3 regions of the Brevibacillus sp. 7WMA2 genome follow, and region 1 is predicted to be linked to each of the others. Evidence: riboswitches for the same ligand, from Rfam matches in the RefSeq annotation. Region 1 holds a riboswitch; each other region holds the start of a gene.
What was found. Region 1 has a riboswitch for S-adenosylmethionine ahead of GOP56_RS02965 (homocysteine synthase). Riboswitches for the same ligand answer to the same signal wherever they lie in the genome.
Positions count from the first base shown of each region.

Region 1 (5,322 bases):
TGTTCAATTTGTGTACACATTTTTTCCATATAGGCAAATTTTGCTAGATTTTTTTCAAAATATGGGTTATGATCTTAATAGAAAGTGACTTTCTATTTTTACCCAAGGGGGAGATATTATGAGCATCGCAATCGCTGTATTACAATTCCTTGGCGCAGTAATCCCTTTAGTAATTGATCTTCTAAAGGCGATCGCTTAGGGCTAATCATTTTCAAATTGTTTTAATGTCCTTATTTTTAACATTATTGCCAAAAGGCCAGCTTCCTATGAGCTGGCCTTTTGGCATTTTTGAACTAGTAAACTATTTTGGTAGTGGCTCTGTTATCAACTCAATTGTTTTTTAAACAGTGTCAGGAAATGTCACTATTAGAGGCTAGAATGGAGGGAGAAAAGGGGGAGAATTATGTTTAAGCAATTACATTGCCTTGCCATTTATACGAAAGACTTGGAATCAGCTATTCTTTTCTATGAGAAAATGGGGTTAGTAAAAAAGTGGGAGGCTGAACAAATTCCGGGTAAACCATGGAAACTAGTAGGTATGGGGTTTGGAGAAGGCCATGCAGAGTTAGTTTTGAAAAATAACCCTGAATTACATTTCATAGAGCCAGAGATTTTTGTAGAAGATGTCACTGCATTCTATGAAGAGTGGAAAGACGATCCTTCCATTCAGTGGATTCGTCCGCCATTTTCCAATTCATTAGGTGGTCATGTAGCTATTATGGAGGCGCCGGATGGCAATGTATTTGTATTAATCGGGAAGTAGGCTGATAAATATGATACAATGGGAGGAATGTAACTTTTATTGATCATAAAAACATGGGGGGAGAGAGTGATTGAACTTTATTGGAAAACACTCGCTAAATCTATTGCTGCTGATTGTCGGGCCTACATTTTTCCTGAATCTATTTATTAAGGAAGGCACTGCAAAAAATATCATTAGTGTCGTTAGTTTCCTACTAGTGTTGCTTGTCGTTATTTGTGGAAGAAGATATCAAAAGAAGAATTCAGAATAACGGAAAAGATGTGATAAACCCCTTCTTTCTCGGTTCTTATGTGTGACCTTTCTACATACATTGTTGTCAGAACGAAAGGAGAGGGGCACATGGAAGCTACAATTGCTCGGTATTTTGCGATCAAACAACAGCAAAAAGAGTTAGAAGAGGAGCTGGCAGAGCTACGACGAATTCTGTTGGCTGTTTATCCAAAACCGTGTGAGATTGAGATAGGAGACTACCGTCTGAAAATTAGTCAACAAGAGAAGAAAGAGTTTAATGAGGAACACCTGCTTAAAGCCGTAGAAGATCCACAAATATGGAGGCTGATGTCCAAGGTGGATGTGGCAAAAATAAACAGCCTACTTAAGCTAGGTGTCATAAAAGAAGAAACACTCGCAGATACGTACACGGTGAAGCAGACCGCATATGTTCAGGTATCGAAAAAGTAAGCGATGAGCCAAAAGCCAAATTTACATCTTACATATAGAAAAAGGCGTGCGACTGGCAACAGTGAAGCACGCCTTTTTACATCCTACACGATTCTCAGCTTACACTTGTACAGCTTCCACAGCTTTTTGAATAGCCTGCTCTACATCCTGCAAAATATCTTCAATTGCCTCTGTACCTACGGAAAGACGAATCATCCCAGGGGTCACCCCGGCCTTAGCTTGTTCTCCTGGGGTAAGTTGGAGATGAGTAGTACTAGCTGGATGAATGATCAATGATTTGGAGTCTCCTACATTAGCCAAATGCGAGAACAATTGAACAGATTCAATTACTTTTTTGCCAGCTTCTACTCCACCTTTGATTCCAAAAGTCAACAAAGCCCCCTGACCATCTGGTAAATAGCGTTGACTAAGTTCGTAGGTAGGTGAGCTAGCAAGCCCTGGGTAGCTCACCCACTCTACATCGTTGTGTTGTTCTAAATATTGAGCAACAGCAAGTGCATTTTGACTATGCCGTTCCATCCGCAGGTGGAGAGTCTCTAGACCTTGTAAGAATAAAAAGGAGTTAAAAGGAGATAAGGTAGCTCCTACATCTCGCTGTAGCTGCACACGAGCTTTTACGATATAAGCAGCATCGCCAACCGCCTCTGTATATACAATTCCATTGTAGGTAGGGTCTGGAGTGGAGAGCCCAGGGAACTTGCCGTTACTCCAATCGAAATGACCGGAGTCTACGATAATTCCCCCGATAGATGTGCCGTGACCGCCAATAAATTTAGTAGCAGAATGGATAACGATATCTGCCCCATGTTCAATCGGTCGGCACAAAATAGGGGAGGCAAAGGTATTATCCACAAGGAGCGGTAATCCATATTCATGAGCTATGGTAGCAATAGCGTTTAGATCGGCAACCTGCATTTGAGGATTTCCGATCGTTTCGCAGAAAATCGCCTTGGTTTTGTCCGTAATCTTTGAACGGAAATTGTCTGGGTTGGATTGGTCAACAAAATGAACGGTAATTCCAAGCTTTGCAAAGGTATGGGCAAATAAATTGTAGGTTCCCCCATATAAACTGCTAGAGGAGATGATTTCATCACCGGCTTGTGCAATATTTAATAAGGCAAATGTAATGGCGGCTTGACCAGATGCAGTTGCAAGTGCCCCAATACCGCCTTCTAATAGGGCGACACGTTTCTCAAATACATCCTGGGTTGGATTCATGATGCGGGTATAAATGTTCCCAGGCTCCTGTAACGCGAATAGATTGGCTGCATGGCTGGTGTCACGAAACTCATAGGAGGATGTTTGATAGATGGGGACGGCAAGAGCGCCGGTAGTTGGGTCTGCCTCCTGACCTCCGTGAAGAGCTAGTGTTTCTCTTTTCCAATTGAGGTTTGACATAAAAAAACCACTCCTTTTCCATGTAAAGTAAGGTGATTCTCTTGGTTTCAATGGTGGCGCAGTAGAGAGGGAAGACAGGCTTCTCATAGCAAAAAGCCCTCCTCTGAGTAGAGGAAGGCTGCGTTACTAATTTCGCATACATTCATCTCTCAGAACCTTGCAGATTCTGCAGGATTTAGCACCATGAACACTATGTTCCGGTTGCCGGGCTTCGTCGGGCCAGTCCCTCCACCACTCTTGATGAAAATAAAAGTTTGTTTTATTGTAAGGAGCTTGGAATGATAAGTCAATAATATTTTGTGCATTCTGAAAAAATAGCGGAATCAAATTCAGTTTCCGTTTATGATAACTATTGAAATCATCTTGTTTTAACTTGATTAAACTTCTAAAAATTTAGCTACATATCGACAGCAAAACAGATTTATTTACAGGATACATGAAGTGAATAATCATGAATAAAAATACAAATAAGTATAATTATACATAATAAGATGCATAACTTGTATAGCAGCTTGCTTTTTGGAGGGTAAAATAGAAGTAGCTGGAAACATGAAAACCTACATACAAGCATAACTGCCTTTTTTATGTGCACATTTTTACATTTTCCTATTTACTCTTTTTCGTTCTTTTTGCTACTATAGGGAAAGGTGTCTTGCCCCAATTTTTGGGGTGAATTGGCACGGGTGGGCCGAGGGGTTGTTTTGCTTAAAGAAGGGAACCGATATTGTACTCATTTTTTCGTAAAAGATTTGATGTAAAAGGTCATCAAACAACGGTTCGCAACGAAATTTTGGCTGGTTTAACCACGTTTTTCACCGCTGTCTACATCATTGCCGTGAATTCAATGATCTTATCGGATGCAGGTATACCATTGGAAGCAGGTATTGTTGCCACGATCGTTATCTCCTTCATAGGATGCTTGATCATGGGTTTTTGGGCGAATGCTCCTGTAGCACTTGTTCCTGGTATGGGCATTAATGCGTTTTTCTCCTATACGATTGTTAAATCTATGGGATTATCATGGGAGAGCGCTTTGGCAGTTGTATTCATGTCAGGTGTTTTATTTATCGTGATTGCTTTTACACCGGTTGCCAAAATCTTAGCGAAAAGCATTCCACTGTCTCTAAAAGAAGGAATGACGGTTGGAATTGGGTTGTTTCTTACCTTTATTGGTTTGCAAAAAGGCGGCTTAATCGTACCTAATCCATCTACATTTATTGCTTTAGGCGATCTGGGCGATACGAAGGTAGTATTGGGATTGGTCAGCTTGGTAATTGCCGTTGTGCTATTTTTACGCAATGTAAAAGGTAGCTTTTTAATCAGTATTATTGTAAATACGCTGATTGCTATTGCCCTTGGTACGGTAGGTGGTACAAGTCAGGCAAGTGATTTCTCGTTCTCGACATACCTCACTGTCTTTGGAGCATTTTCGTTTGACGGCATAGTTACTACTGGATTTTGGCTGGCTGTGTTTCCGCTAACCATGGTGATTGTTTTTGAAAATATGGGGCTTTTGCACAGCATGGTTCCAGAAAGTAAATTTGCTCGTACTTTTCAAGCAAACTCCATTTCAGCTATGCTTTCTGGATTGTTTGGTACGAGTCCAACTGTGTCTTCAGCGGAAAGTTCTGCAGGAATTGCCGCTGGCGGGAAAACAGGGATTACAGCAATTACGGTAGGAATTCTGTTCTTGATCTCAATCTTTTGCATTCCTGTCATTCGTTACGTGCCGGATACAGCGATTGCTCCTATCTTAATTCTAGTTGGTAGCCTAATGATGCAAAGTGTCAATCAGATTAAGTTCTCCGACATGTCAGAAGGCTTGCCAGCGTTCTTGATCATTGTGCTGATTCCCTTTACAGCGAGTATTGCAGATGGAATTGCTTTCGGATTTATGGCGTATCCAATTGTTAAACTGGCGATGGGCAGACGAAAAGAAATTCCCTTGCCGCTTTTAATCATTTCGTTTATGTTTTTCCTATATTTTGTGTTGCTAGCATTGCAGCTTCATTAAGGTAAAAGGCAGCCATTTTCTCTTTTGAGAGGATGGCTGCTTTTTTGCATACGGGCATGAAAAGTATGAATGAAGGAATGCAGAATGGATATGGAACGGCTAGTCACTGTTGCTAGATGGAGCAAGCATTTTTCTTTTTTTACTAGTTTTAGACGCTTGCGTGACTGAATATACTGAAGAGAAATACATTCCAATCTATGAAACAGTAAAGAAGGTGAGATTTCTGTACGAGACGACGAGCAGATATCGCTATTACAGAGAAGCTTTGGCGAACCTATCTATGCCGTTTGCCTATATTGACCTTGATTTGTTGGATCAGAATATGGCTGAAATTGTAGCTAGGAGCAATGGTAAACGTATACGAATTGCCAGTAAGTCAATTCGTTCTATTCCTATGCTCCGATATATTTTAGATTATGATCCTTTGATCCAGGGCATCATGTGTTTTACAGCATCAGAAGCATTG
Region 1 is NZ_CP048799.1:677,740-683,061, forward strand. It holds gene GOP56_RS02955 (VOC family protein) at 404-763, shown strand; gene GOP56_RS02960 (hypothetical protein) at 1,103-1,444, shown strand; gene GOP56_RS02965 (homocysteine synthase) at 1,544-2,842, opposite strand; SAM riboswitch class I at 2,982-3,089, opposite strand; gene GOP56_RS02970 (NCS2 family permease) at 3,567-4,856, shown strand; gene GOP56_RS02975 (amino acid deaminase/aldolase) at 4,966-5,322, shown strand, end outside.

Region 2 (5,322 bases), 1.7 Mb from region 1:
TGTGGCTAGTGTGGGAGCATGGCAGCAGCTTTTTTCAGAATGGAGGAATCTGTTGTGGCTAGAGGAGCCCATGCCGATGGATCGCTTGCATGATTATGTTTTATTGCGATCTAAGCTTTCCATTCCATTAGCAGGTGGAGAAAATCTCTTGCATGTAAGGGATTTTCACAATCTATGCCAGCTTGGAGCGATTGATATTGCCCAGCCTGACCCGATGCATGAGGACGGAATCGATGGGTATCGACATACGCTATCAACTGTGCGTAGTTTTGGCTATCGTGTGTCCCCACATGTATTTGATGGTGCTTTAACAAGGCTGTATGCATTGTTTGCCCAAGCCTGTCTGCCTGCATGGAGCAAGATGACAGGAGATGAAATCGAACCAGTTGAATGGGATATCATGGAAAATCCCTTTGCCAAACTAATTCCTCTCTCTCCGCACCAAGGGATGGTTACGCTGCCAAAAGGAGTGGGACTTGGTATAGAGATCGATACCGACATCCTAGCACACTATAGCTGGGATGGTAGTATATATCAGGCCTAAGTACATTTCATGATTACGTTGATCGTTTAAGAAAAGAGGACGTATGATGGCTCAAGCGCAAAATAACAAGAAAAACCTCATAGGATTAACAGGTGTTCCATTGGTTATGGTACTTGGAAATTCAATGTTAATTCCCATATTGCCAACAATGAAATCGGAATTGCACTTAACTTCTTTTCAAACCAGTTTTTTAATTACTGCTTTTTCTATTGCGGCCGGAATCATTATTCCATTGGCTGGCTATCTATCTGACCGATTTAATCGCAAAGTGGTCATAACGATCGCTTTAACGTTATATGGCGCAGGCGGATTGCTTGCAGGCTTAGCGTCCCTATGGTTAACCAATCCCTACTGGTTAATTATTTGTGGAAGGGTGTTACAGGGAATAGGTGCAGCGGGAACATCACCCATAGCTATGGCTTTAGTAGGAGACTTATTTGATGGTGCCTCCGAAAGTAAAGCGCTTGGACTATTGGAAACCTCTAACGGGTTGGGTAAAGTGTTAAGCCCAATTTTAGGCGCTCTATTCGCCTTATGGACATGGTACGCAGTCTTTTTAGCTTTTCCGGTCATATGTGCAGTAGTTCTAACTATTTTTTTGCTATTGGTAAAGGAAAAGAAGCAAAACAAGCAACCCAAATCAGTTAAAGAGTACCTTGGCTCGATTGGCCAGATATTTAAACAAAATGGAAAATGGCTCATTCCAGCCTTTTTTATTGGTAGCATATGCTTGTCTACGCTATTTGGTGTGCTTTTTTATCTATCGGATTTATTGGAGGAGACCTATCAGATTGATGGTATTCTAAAAGGTGCCTTTTTAGCTATTCCCCTGCTGGCTCTGAGCATTATGGCATTTATAACAGGAGCTATTATTAAAAAGAGACTAACGGTAATGCGCTACTTTATTATTGCAGGGATGCTCTTACTGACCATTTCTTATGCTGGGGCAAGCTTTGTTTCTAACGTGTACTTCTTAATAGGAATTCTTGTATTTGGTAGCGTAGGAACCGGCATGATTCTGCCCTGCCTCAATTCTATGATCATTGGAGCGGTTACAAAGACAGAGCGTGGTATGATTACGTCTTTGTATAATGGTGTCCGGTTTATAGGAGTAGCGTTGGGGCCTCCGATTTTTACGTGGTTATTGGGATTTTCGACGAAAGTTATGTTTTATTCGATTGCTTCTGTCACGTTACTATTTGCTATAATTGCATTTTTTACTATAACGCCGCAAAAGGGCAGCAATTCTCAAGGAGCTTCGCAGGAGGGAACTGTTAAAAAGGAATCTTCAGCAGACGGGAATTCAATGGATTCGTCAAAATCAGCAGGTACTAAAAGTGAAGCCGAATCCTCTGCCAAGGAAAAGAATCTTTTGGATCAGAAGGCTTTGGATGAGATGACTTTGTTATTAGAAATGCGAGAGGAAACAAAAGATCAGCAAAAACAGGAGCAATTGAAAAAGGAACTGGGTTTTGACCTAGGAGATTTGTTTGAAAAGCTACTTACCAAAAAAGAAAAAGACAAAACGAAATAGATGCTTAGCCTCCAGGTTTTGGAGGTTTTTTTGTATTCTACTATTTCTATAAAAAAATGACTGCTAACAAAAATAAACAAAAGTAAAAACAAGGGTGGTTCTATTGACATTTCAAGTAACGATGATATGATAATGTATAAATTGAATCCGATAATTTTATAACAACTTCTTATCAAGAGCGGTGGAGGGACTGGCCCTATGAAACCCGGCAACCTTGATTCATTCAAAAGGTGCTAAATCCAGCAGAAGTATTTCTGAGAGATAAGGAGAATGGCAGATACATAGACATGAAGCCCTTCTTCTTAGAGAGAAGGGCTTTTTTGCATAGGTTTTTCACAGACAAATGAATCACAAAGGGCGGTCAAAGAGGAAAAAATGTATCCTTGCAAGCATATAACCAAGTATTCCGATATAAAAATAGGGTATTAGAGAAAAGTGGGGGAACTTACGTATGTATCTGTTAAAAAGAATATGTACCATGCTCATAACATTATGGATTATTGTGACACTAACCTTTGTCATTATGCATCTTATACCGGGTGATCCATTTGCTACTGATTCGCAAATGCTGCCGGCTGATGTCGTCCAAAATATGCGGGAAAAATATAATCTGGATAAACCAATGGCACAGCAATATTTGTTATATCTAAAGGATTTGGCCCAGTTGGATTTAGGACCTTCCATACAATCAAAATCACGTGATGTAAATACATTGATTGCTTCTGGATTTCCTGTATCGGCAACACTAGGTCTACAAGCGTTATTTTTAGCTTTATTTCTTGGTATTTCCTTAGGAATTATCGCAGCCCTTTATCATCATAAATGGTTGGATTACGTTTCGATGTTTATTGCGATCATAGGGATTTCTGTCCCAAGCTTCATCCTGGCTCCACTGCTAATCAAATTAGTTGCGGTTGAGTGGAAGCTTTTGCCGGCTGCCTCCTGGGGATCATGGAAACATTCAATCCTGCCGTCTGTTACATTAGCGGTCGGTCCTATGGCTATTATCGCCCGCTTTGTTCGGGCTAGCATGCTTGAGGTTTTTAGTCAGAATTACATGAAGACGGCAGAGGCAAAAGGCTTACCTACGTTTGCAATCGTGGTAAAGCATGGCATTCGTAACGCCTTGATACCAGTGTTAACCTTTATCGGTCCGTTGTTTGCAGCGCTGATTACGGGCACGTTTGTAGTTGAAAAAATCTTTGCCATTCCAGGCATTGGCAAGTATTTCGTAGATGGCATCTTTAATCGTGATTACCCAGTTGTGATGGGAACAACGGTTTTTTATAGCACGGTCCTGATCTTGTCGTTGTTTTTGATCGATGTGTCATACCGACTGGTGGACCCAAGAATTAAGCTAACGAGCAAGGGGGACTAACAGATGGCGCAATCTTCACTGCATTCTGAACAAGATCATCTTTTTCGACCTGTGGATAAACGAGTTTTTGAGAAGCATCAGATAGATCGTCCTAGCCTAAGCTATGGCAAAGAAATGCTACGAAAAATCATACAAAACAAGCTGGCGATGCTTGGTTTCAGTTTATTAATCCTTGTGGTCATGCTTTCGCTGATCGGTCCACATCTAGTAGCCTTCAGTCCAGAAAAACAAGATTTGATGCTTGGAAATCTCAAGCCTTCCGGTACTCATTGGTTTGGGACAGATGATTTAGGACGAGATATGTGGGCGCGCACCTGGGCAGGTGGACAGATTTCTCTTTTTATCGGCTGTATCGCAGCAACCATCGACTTATTGATTGGCGTAGCTGTCGGTGGAGTCTCGGGTTATATGGCAGGACGCGGTAGGGTAGGGGATCGTATTGACAGCATCCTGATGCGTATTGTCGAGGTTTTATATGGCATTCCTTATTTACTGGTTGTGATTTTATTGATGGTGGTGCTAGAGCCTGGACTGTCCACTATCATTATCGCCCTTTCTGTTACAGGCTGGGTTGGCATGGCTCGTTTGGTACGTGGTCAGGTCTTGCAGTTAAAACAACAAGAGTTTGTACTAGCGGCCGAAAAGCTAGGAACCTCACACGCCAAAATTATTTGGAAGCATCTGTTGCCAAATGCCTTAGGAATTATCATCGTGAATCTGACTTTTACGATACCTCAGGCGATCTTTGCTGAATCCTTTTTAAGCTTTCTTGGTTTAGGGGTACAAGCACCGAGTGCTAGCTGGGGAACGATGGCTAATGATGGTATAGGCGTGATTTTAAATGGCCAGTGGTGGAGACTGTTTTTCCCGGGCTTATCTATTTCACTAACGATGTTTGCCTTTAATGCTTTCGGAGATGGCTTACAGGATGCACTTGATCCTAAAAGTAAAAAGTAGAAGGGAGGGATAATCATGGGACATTTGCTAGAGATAGATGAGCTGGAAGTTGGGTTTACGACATATGGCGGTGAGGTTAAGGCGGTTCGTGGGATTTCGTTTTATGTGGACAAAGGAGAGGTGGTAGCCATCGTCGGTGAGAGCGGCTGTGGCAAATCAGTTACAGCGCAGGCAATCATGGGGATGGTTAAGGCAGGAAGCGGTGTTAGGACAGAAGGCTCTATTCGCTTTGCTGGACAGGAAATGACAGGTTTGTCTAAAAAGGAATTGCAGGAGATTAGGGGTTCTAAAATAGGAATGGTGTTTCAAGACCCAATGACATCACTAAATCCTACGATGAAAATCGGCAAGCAAATTGCGGAGGGCTTACGAAAACACCAAGGGCTCTCCCAACAGGCGGCACAGCAAAAAACGATTGATCTGTTGCGGCAAGTAGGCATCCCAGAAGCAGAGAAGCGCTATCATCAATATCCGCATGAATTCTCGGGAGGAATGCGCCAGCGGGTCGTAATTGCGATTGCGATTGCCTGTAATCCACAGCTATTGATCGCTGATGAGCCAACAACCGCATTGGACGTGACCATTCAAGCACAAATTCTTGACTTGCTGCTTGAATTACAACAAACAACCAGTACCTCGATCATTATGATCACGCATGATTTAGGAGTCGTTGCAGAAGTGGCTCAGCGGGTGGTAGTGATGTATGCTGGAAAAATCGTAGAAACAGGGACAGTCGATGAGTTATTTGAATCGCCGGGACACCCGTATACAAAAGGGCTATTAGACTCGGTGCCAAAGCTGGAACAAGCCGGGAAGCATCGATTAGTCCCGATTGATGGAGCACCACCAGATTTATTTGCTCCGCCAAAAGGATGTCCATTCGCTCCTCGCTGTCCACATGCGATGGAA
Region 2 is NZ_CP048799.1:2,377,168-2,382,489, reverse strand. It holds gene GOP56_RS09425 (mandelate racemase/muconate lactonizing enzyme family protein) at 1-544, shown strand, start outside; gene GOP56_RS09420 (MFS transporter) at 588-2,078, shown strand; SAM riboswitch class I at 2,245-2,346, shown strand; gene GOP56_RS09415 (ABC transporter permease) at 2,530-3,456, shown strand; gene GOP56_RS09410 (ABC transporter permease) at 3,460-4,413, shown strand; gene GOP56_RS09405 (ABC transporter ATP-binding protein) at 4,429-5,322, shown strand, end outside.
Region 2: another riboswitch for S-adenosylmethionine. It lies ahead of GOP56_RS09415 (ABC transporter permease); the one in region 1 lies ahead of GOP56_RS02965 (homocysteine synthase).

Region 3 (5,322 bases), 1.1 Mb from region 1:
TACAGTGTAGAGCTATCTACTCGTCCAGAGGATTCCATGGGTTCTGATGAGCTATGGGAAATTGCAGAGAACTCTCTGAAAAACGTATTGGATGAGCTAGGAATGGAATACGAAATCAATGAAGGCGATGGAGCATTCTATGGTCCTAAAATTGACTTCCAAATTACAGATGCTCTGAAACGCAGTCACCAATGCGGAACAATTCAGCTAGACTTCCAATTACCTGAGAAATTTGACCTAAGCTACATTGGTCAAGATAACGAAAAGCATCGTCCAGTTGTCCTGCACCGTGCTATGTATGGTTCACTAGACCGCTTTATCGGTATTCTAGTGGAGCACTATGGCGGAGCGTTCCCAACTTGGCTTGCACCAATCCAAGCGCGTTTGATGACAATTAACGAAGTGCATGTTCCTTATGCAGAGGAAGTGCGCAAGCAATTGCTACAAGCAGGTATTCGTGTTGAACTGGATTCTCGCAATGAAAAAATTGGTTACAAAATCCGCGAAGCTCAAATGCAAAAAATCCCGTACATGCTGGTTATCGGGGAAAAAGAGATGGAAGAGGGAGCTTTATCCGTACGCAAACGTGGAGAAGGCGATCTAGGCAGCAAGCCAGTTGCTGAGGTGTTGGCTCATCTTCAAAACGAGATTTTAGAGAGAAAATAAGCTGCAAAGCTTGACAAACACCTAATTGTTATGTAAAATTACTGGGTGTGATAACTTCACATTTCGAGATTGAAGCAGAAGCGCCCAGCTTCTCACCTGAATCGACGTCTAGCTGGACAGTTGACGGGTCTAACGTATGCAAAGCCTCCGATTGATTCGTTGTTTTGCTAAAGGTGAGATTAAATGCGGGCGCTATAGCGTCCGCATTTTTATGTATGTGGCGGTTGATGATGATTGATCGCCACATGCTTATGAAAAGCTTTCAACTATGCAAGAACAGCTTTTCTATTATCCGTTTTTGCTCTCGAAAGACTATGGAGGTGGCAAATCATTAGCAAGGATCAAATGTTGGTAAATGAGGCGATTCGTGCTCGAGAAGTACGCTTAATTGGTGCTAACGGTGACCAACTAGGTGTAGTACCACTAAGAGAAGCATTACGTATTGCACAAGAATCTGATTTAGATCTTGTAAACGTAGCTCCTACAGCAAAACCTCCCGTTTGCCGTATCATGGACTTTGGTAAGTTCAAGTATGAGCAATCGAAAAAGGAGAAAGAAGCTCGCAAGAATCAAAAAATTGTTGAGCTGAAGGAAGTTCGTTTTTCCTCTAACATTGAGGAGCACGATTTCCAAACGAAACTTCGCAATGTGCTAAAGTTTCTGGGTGAAGAACACAAAGTGAAATGTACGATTCGTTTCCGCGGTCGTGAAATTACCCACTCTGAAATCGGACAACAGGTGCTGGAACGTGTAGCAGCCGCTTGTGAACAAGTAGCAACGGTTGAACGCAAACCAAAAATTGAAGGTCGTAGCATGATTATGATCTTAGCTCCAACTCCGAAATCGGAAAAATAGGATACGAGACAGGAGGATTTCCCAATGCCTAAAATGAAAACTCACAGTGGAGCAGCAAAACGCTTCAAAAAGACTGGTAGCGGTCGTTTGAAACGTGATTCTGCTTACACGAGCCATTTGTTTGCTAACAAGAGCACTAAAGCGAAGCGTCATCTTCGCAAAGGTGGAATGGTTTCTAAAGGAGACCAAAAACGCATTGAGCAAATGATCACTTACTTGTAAGATTCATTTCTGCTCATTTTCCGCAACGAAAAATTTTCTAGCATGAGCCCCATAAGCGTCTATAGAGAGACCGCCATGCTACAGATCAGGAGGAATTGATTATGCCAAGAGTAAAAGGTGGCATTGTGACACGTCGTCGTCATAAGAAAATCTTGAAATTAGCCAAAGGTTACTTTGGTTCTAAACACCGTCTGTTTAAATCCGCTAATGCACAAGTAATGAAGTCCCTGATGTATGCTTATCGTGACCGTCGTCAGAAAAAACGTGACTTCCGCAAATTGTGGATCACTCGTATCAATGCACAAGCTCGCATGAATGGTCTTTCTTACAGCCGTTTAATGCACGGTTTGAAACTAGCTGGTGTTGAAGTAAACCGCAAAATGTTGGCTGATCTAGCTGTTAACGATAAAGCAGCTTTCAACGACATTGCAGCAGTTGCTAAAAGCAAATTGAACGCGTAATACCGTTCTTTTAGAAAAAGGCTGTCGAATTTATTCGGCAGCCTTTTTTGATTGATGCGAAAGAAAACCACTTGACATCGTTTAAAGTGTCTGATAATTTTAGAATCAACACAAATTGAATAGCATGACTTCTTATCCAGAGAGGCGGAGGGACTGGCCCGTTGATGCCCGGCAACCACTTGTTTATTGCAAGATGGTGCTAATTCCTGCAGGACAATTTTGTTCTGAAAGATGAGAAGGTTTGCTTACGGATTTCTTTGCGTAGCCAAAGCCTTCTTTCATCGAAAGAGGGCTTTTTTGTTTGGAAATAAGGCGAGATAGAGGAGTGGAACAGGATGCATATTGACACACGTTTGGCACAAATCGGGGTAGGGAAAGACAAAACAACAGGATCGCTCAGCTTTCCGATCTATCATGCAACAGCTTACCGACATCCAGCATTGGGGGAAAGCACAGGTTTTGATTATACGCGGACGGCTAATCCGACGCGAGCGGTACTTGAGGAAGCAATCGCTAATCTAGAGGGAGGAGACGGTGGCTTTGCCTGCTCTTCCGGAATGGCAGCGATACAAACAATAGTAGGCTTATTCTCCTACGGCGACCATTTGGTTGTTTCGCTTGATCTATATGGCGGGACATATCGATTATTCGAGCAAATCATGAAACGATACGGTATAACCTGCACGTATGTTGATATGTGTCAGCCAGAGCTAGTGGAGGCTGCTATTACTAGTCAAACACGCGCTTTGTTCATCGAAACCCCTACCAATCCCCTTATGCAAATTACAGATTTGAAATGCATGATTGATATTGCCAAACGCTATCAATTGCTATCCATTGTTGACAATACATTTATGACCCCCTATTATCAGCGACCGTTGGAGTTAGGAGCAGATATCGTCTTTCATAGTGCTACGAAGTATTTAGCTGGACATAATGATGTGCTATCTGGCTTGATCGTGACGAAGGGTGCTGATCTGACCGAAAAGATCGGTTTCTTGCATAATTCTATAGGAGCAGTGCTTGGCCCGCAGGATTGCTGGTTGGTGATACGTGGATTAAAAACATTGGCATTACGCATGGAGCGTCATCAATCAAATGCTTTTGCTGTGGCTGCATTTTTGCAAACTCACCCAGCGGTGTCAGAAGTCTTTTACCCTGGATTACCTACTCATCCGGGATATGATAGTCAGACGAAACAAGCAAGTGGCTACAGTGGAATGGTTTCCTTTCGCATTAAGGAACAATCAATGGTCGCTATCTTTTTAGAGCAATTACGAGTGATTTCATTTGCAGAAAGCCTAGGCGGTGTAGAATCCTTATGCACCTATCCTGCAACACAGACACATGCCGATATACCAGTAGAAGTACGGGAGCATGTAGGAGTCTGCAACCGATTGTTGCGTCTATCAGTAGGAGTTGAACATCCAAAAGATTTGATCGCTGACCTAACCTTTGCCTTGGATAAATGTTTACAAATAGAGGAGTGTATCCGATGAACTTTGCAACCAAAATCCTTCATGGTGCGTGTGGAATGGATCGTATAACGGGAGCTTCAAGCATCCCAATCTACCAAGCCTCTACTTTTCATCAACAAGATATTGATCAGCCTGGTACCTACGATTATGCAAGATCAGGGAACCCTACGCGGCAGGCGTTAGAAGAGACGATTGCCGCGTTAGAGGGGGGAGAACGGGGTTTTGCTTTTTCATCTGGAATGGCTGCCATTTCCAGCGTATTTCTTTTATTTTCAAGTGGCGATCACTTGGTAGTGGCCGAGGATGTCTATGGCGGAACATTTCGCTTTTTAACAACCGTGCTTGAACGGATGCAAATTGAAGTGACCTTTGTGGATACAACTCAACTGTCTTTCGTGGAGGCAGTGATTCAACCAAATACGAGGGCCATATTTTTAGAAACACCCTCCAATCCGACATTAAAGGTGACTGATTTGCGTGGGGTGATTGCAATTGCTAAACGACACGGGCTATTGACGATCGTGGACAATACTTTCTTGACTCCCTACTACCAGCGACCGCTGGAGTTAGGAGCTGATATTGTGTTGCATAGTGCGACCAAGTTTATCGGTGGTCACAGTGATGTGGTTGCAGGTCTGGCAGTGACAAAAACAAAGGAGCTAGGACAAAAATTATATGCGATTCAAAATGGATTTGGCGCCATTCTTGGCGTGCAGGATAGCTGGCTAGTAATGCGGGGCTTAAAAACCTTAAAGGCACGTTTGGATATTTCAACCCGAAATGCTGCCATTGTAGCAGACCATTTAGCAGAGCATCCTTTGGTCAAAAATGTCTACTATACGGGTTTGCCGACTCATGCTGGCCACAAAATTCAAGAGAATCAAGCAAATGGACACGGGGCTGTGCTTTCGTTTGACCTGGGAAGTCGAGCGCGGGTAAAGGCTTTATTTGAAAATGTGCAATATGCTCTCGTAGGAGTTAGCCTTGGAGGAGTGGAAAGTATTTTATCCTATCCAGCGCAGATGTCACATGCGGCGATGCCGAAAGCGGAGCGAGAAAAGCGTGGCATTACAGATGGATTAGTAAGGCTATCGCTTGGTATAGAGGATGTAACGGACGTATTGGCAGACCTAGAGCGTGGCTTGAAGGCGGGGGAGAGAATAGAGGAGCAGGTGAATGTGTAGGAATGAGTAAACGTAGTAAAAAGTTCGGATTTATCGGAGTAAATAACCATTCTGTTTACCAAAAATAGGGTAAATCATGTATGAAAAAAAGAAATGAAAGCAAAAAGAAATCCAGCCTTTCTCTGACCTCCTATCAGATGTAGCTGGATTTCTTTTTGTGCTAGGAAATAGCAAACACGTATCCTTTCCCTTTTTCTATATACTTTTTTTCAAGTAAGGTACTAGTTTTGATAGTGGGAGTTGGGTGGAATTGGCGCTTGGTAAGAGCATGAGCGGTGTGAAAGGCTGCTTCCTCCGTTTCCGCAATAACGGCAGCTACCAGATTTTTTTCCTCAGTTGTTACAATCTCGACATGATATAGATACATGATATTCCCCTCTTTTCATACTTGCTGAGCTCAAATGAGGGTTCTAACAATACCCGCATTAGATGACTCTAGCTAATCAAACCAGTATT
Region 3 is NZ_CP048799.1:4,956,894-4,962,215, forward strand. It holds gene thrS (threonine--tRNA ligase) at 1-666, shown strand, start outside; ribosomal protein L20 leader region at 733-885, shown strand; gene infC (translation initiation factor IF-3) at 1,012-1,521, shown strand; gene rpmI (50S ribosomal protein L35) at 1,546-1,743, shown strand; gene rplT (50S ribosomal protein L20) at 1,845-2,204, shown strand; SAM riboswitch class I at 2,334-2,442, shown strand; gene GOP56_RS21405 (PLP-dependent transferase) at 2,540-3,703, shown strand; gene GOP56_RS21410 (aminotransferase class I/II-fold pyridoxal phosphate-dependent enzyme) at 3,700-4,866, shown strand; gene GOP56_RS21415 (DUF3906 family protein) at 5,027-5,233, opposite strand.
Region 3: another riboswitch for S-adenosylmethionine. It lies ahead of GOP56_RS21405 (PLP-dependent transferase); the one in region 1 lies ahead of GOP56_RS02965 (homocysteine synthase).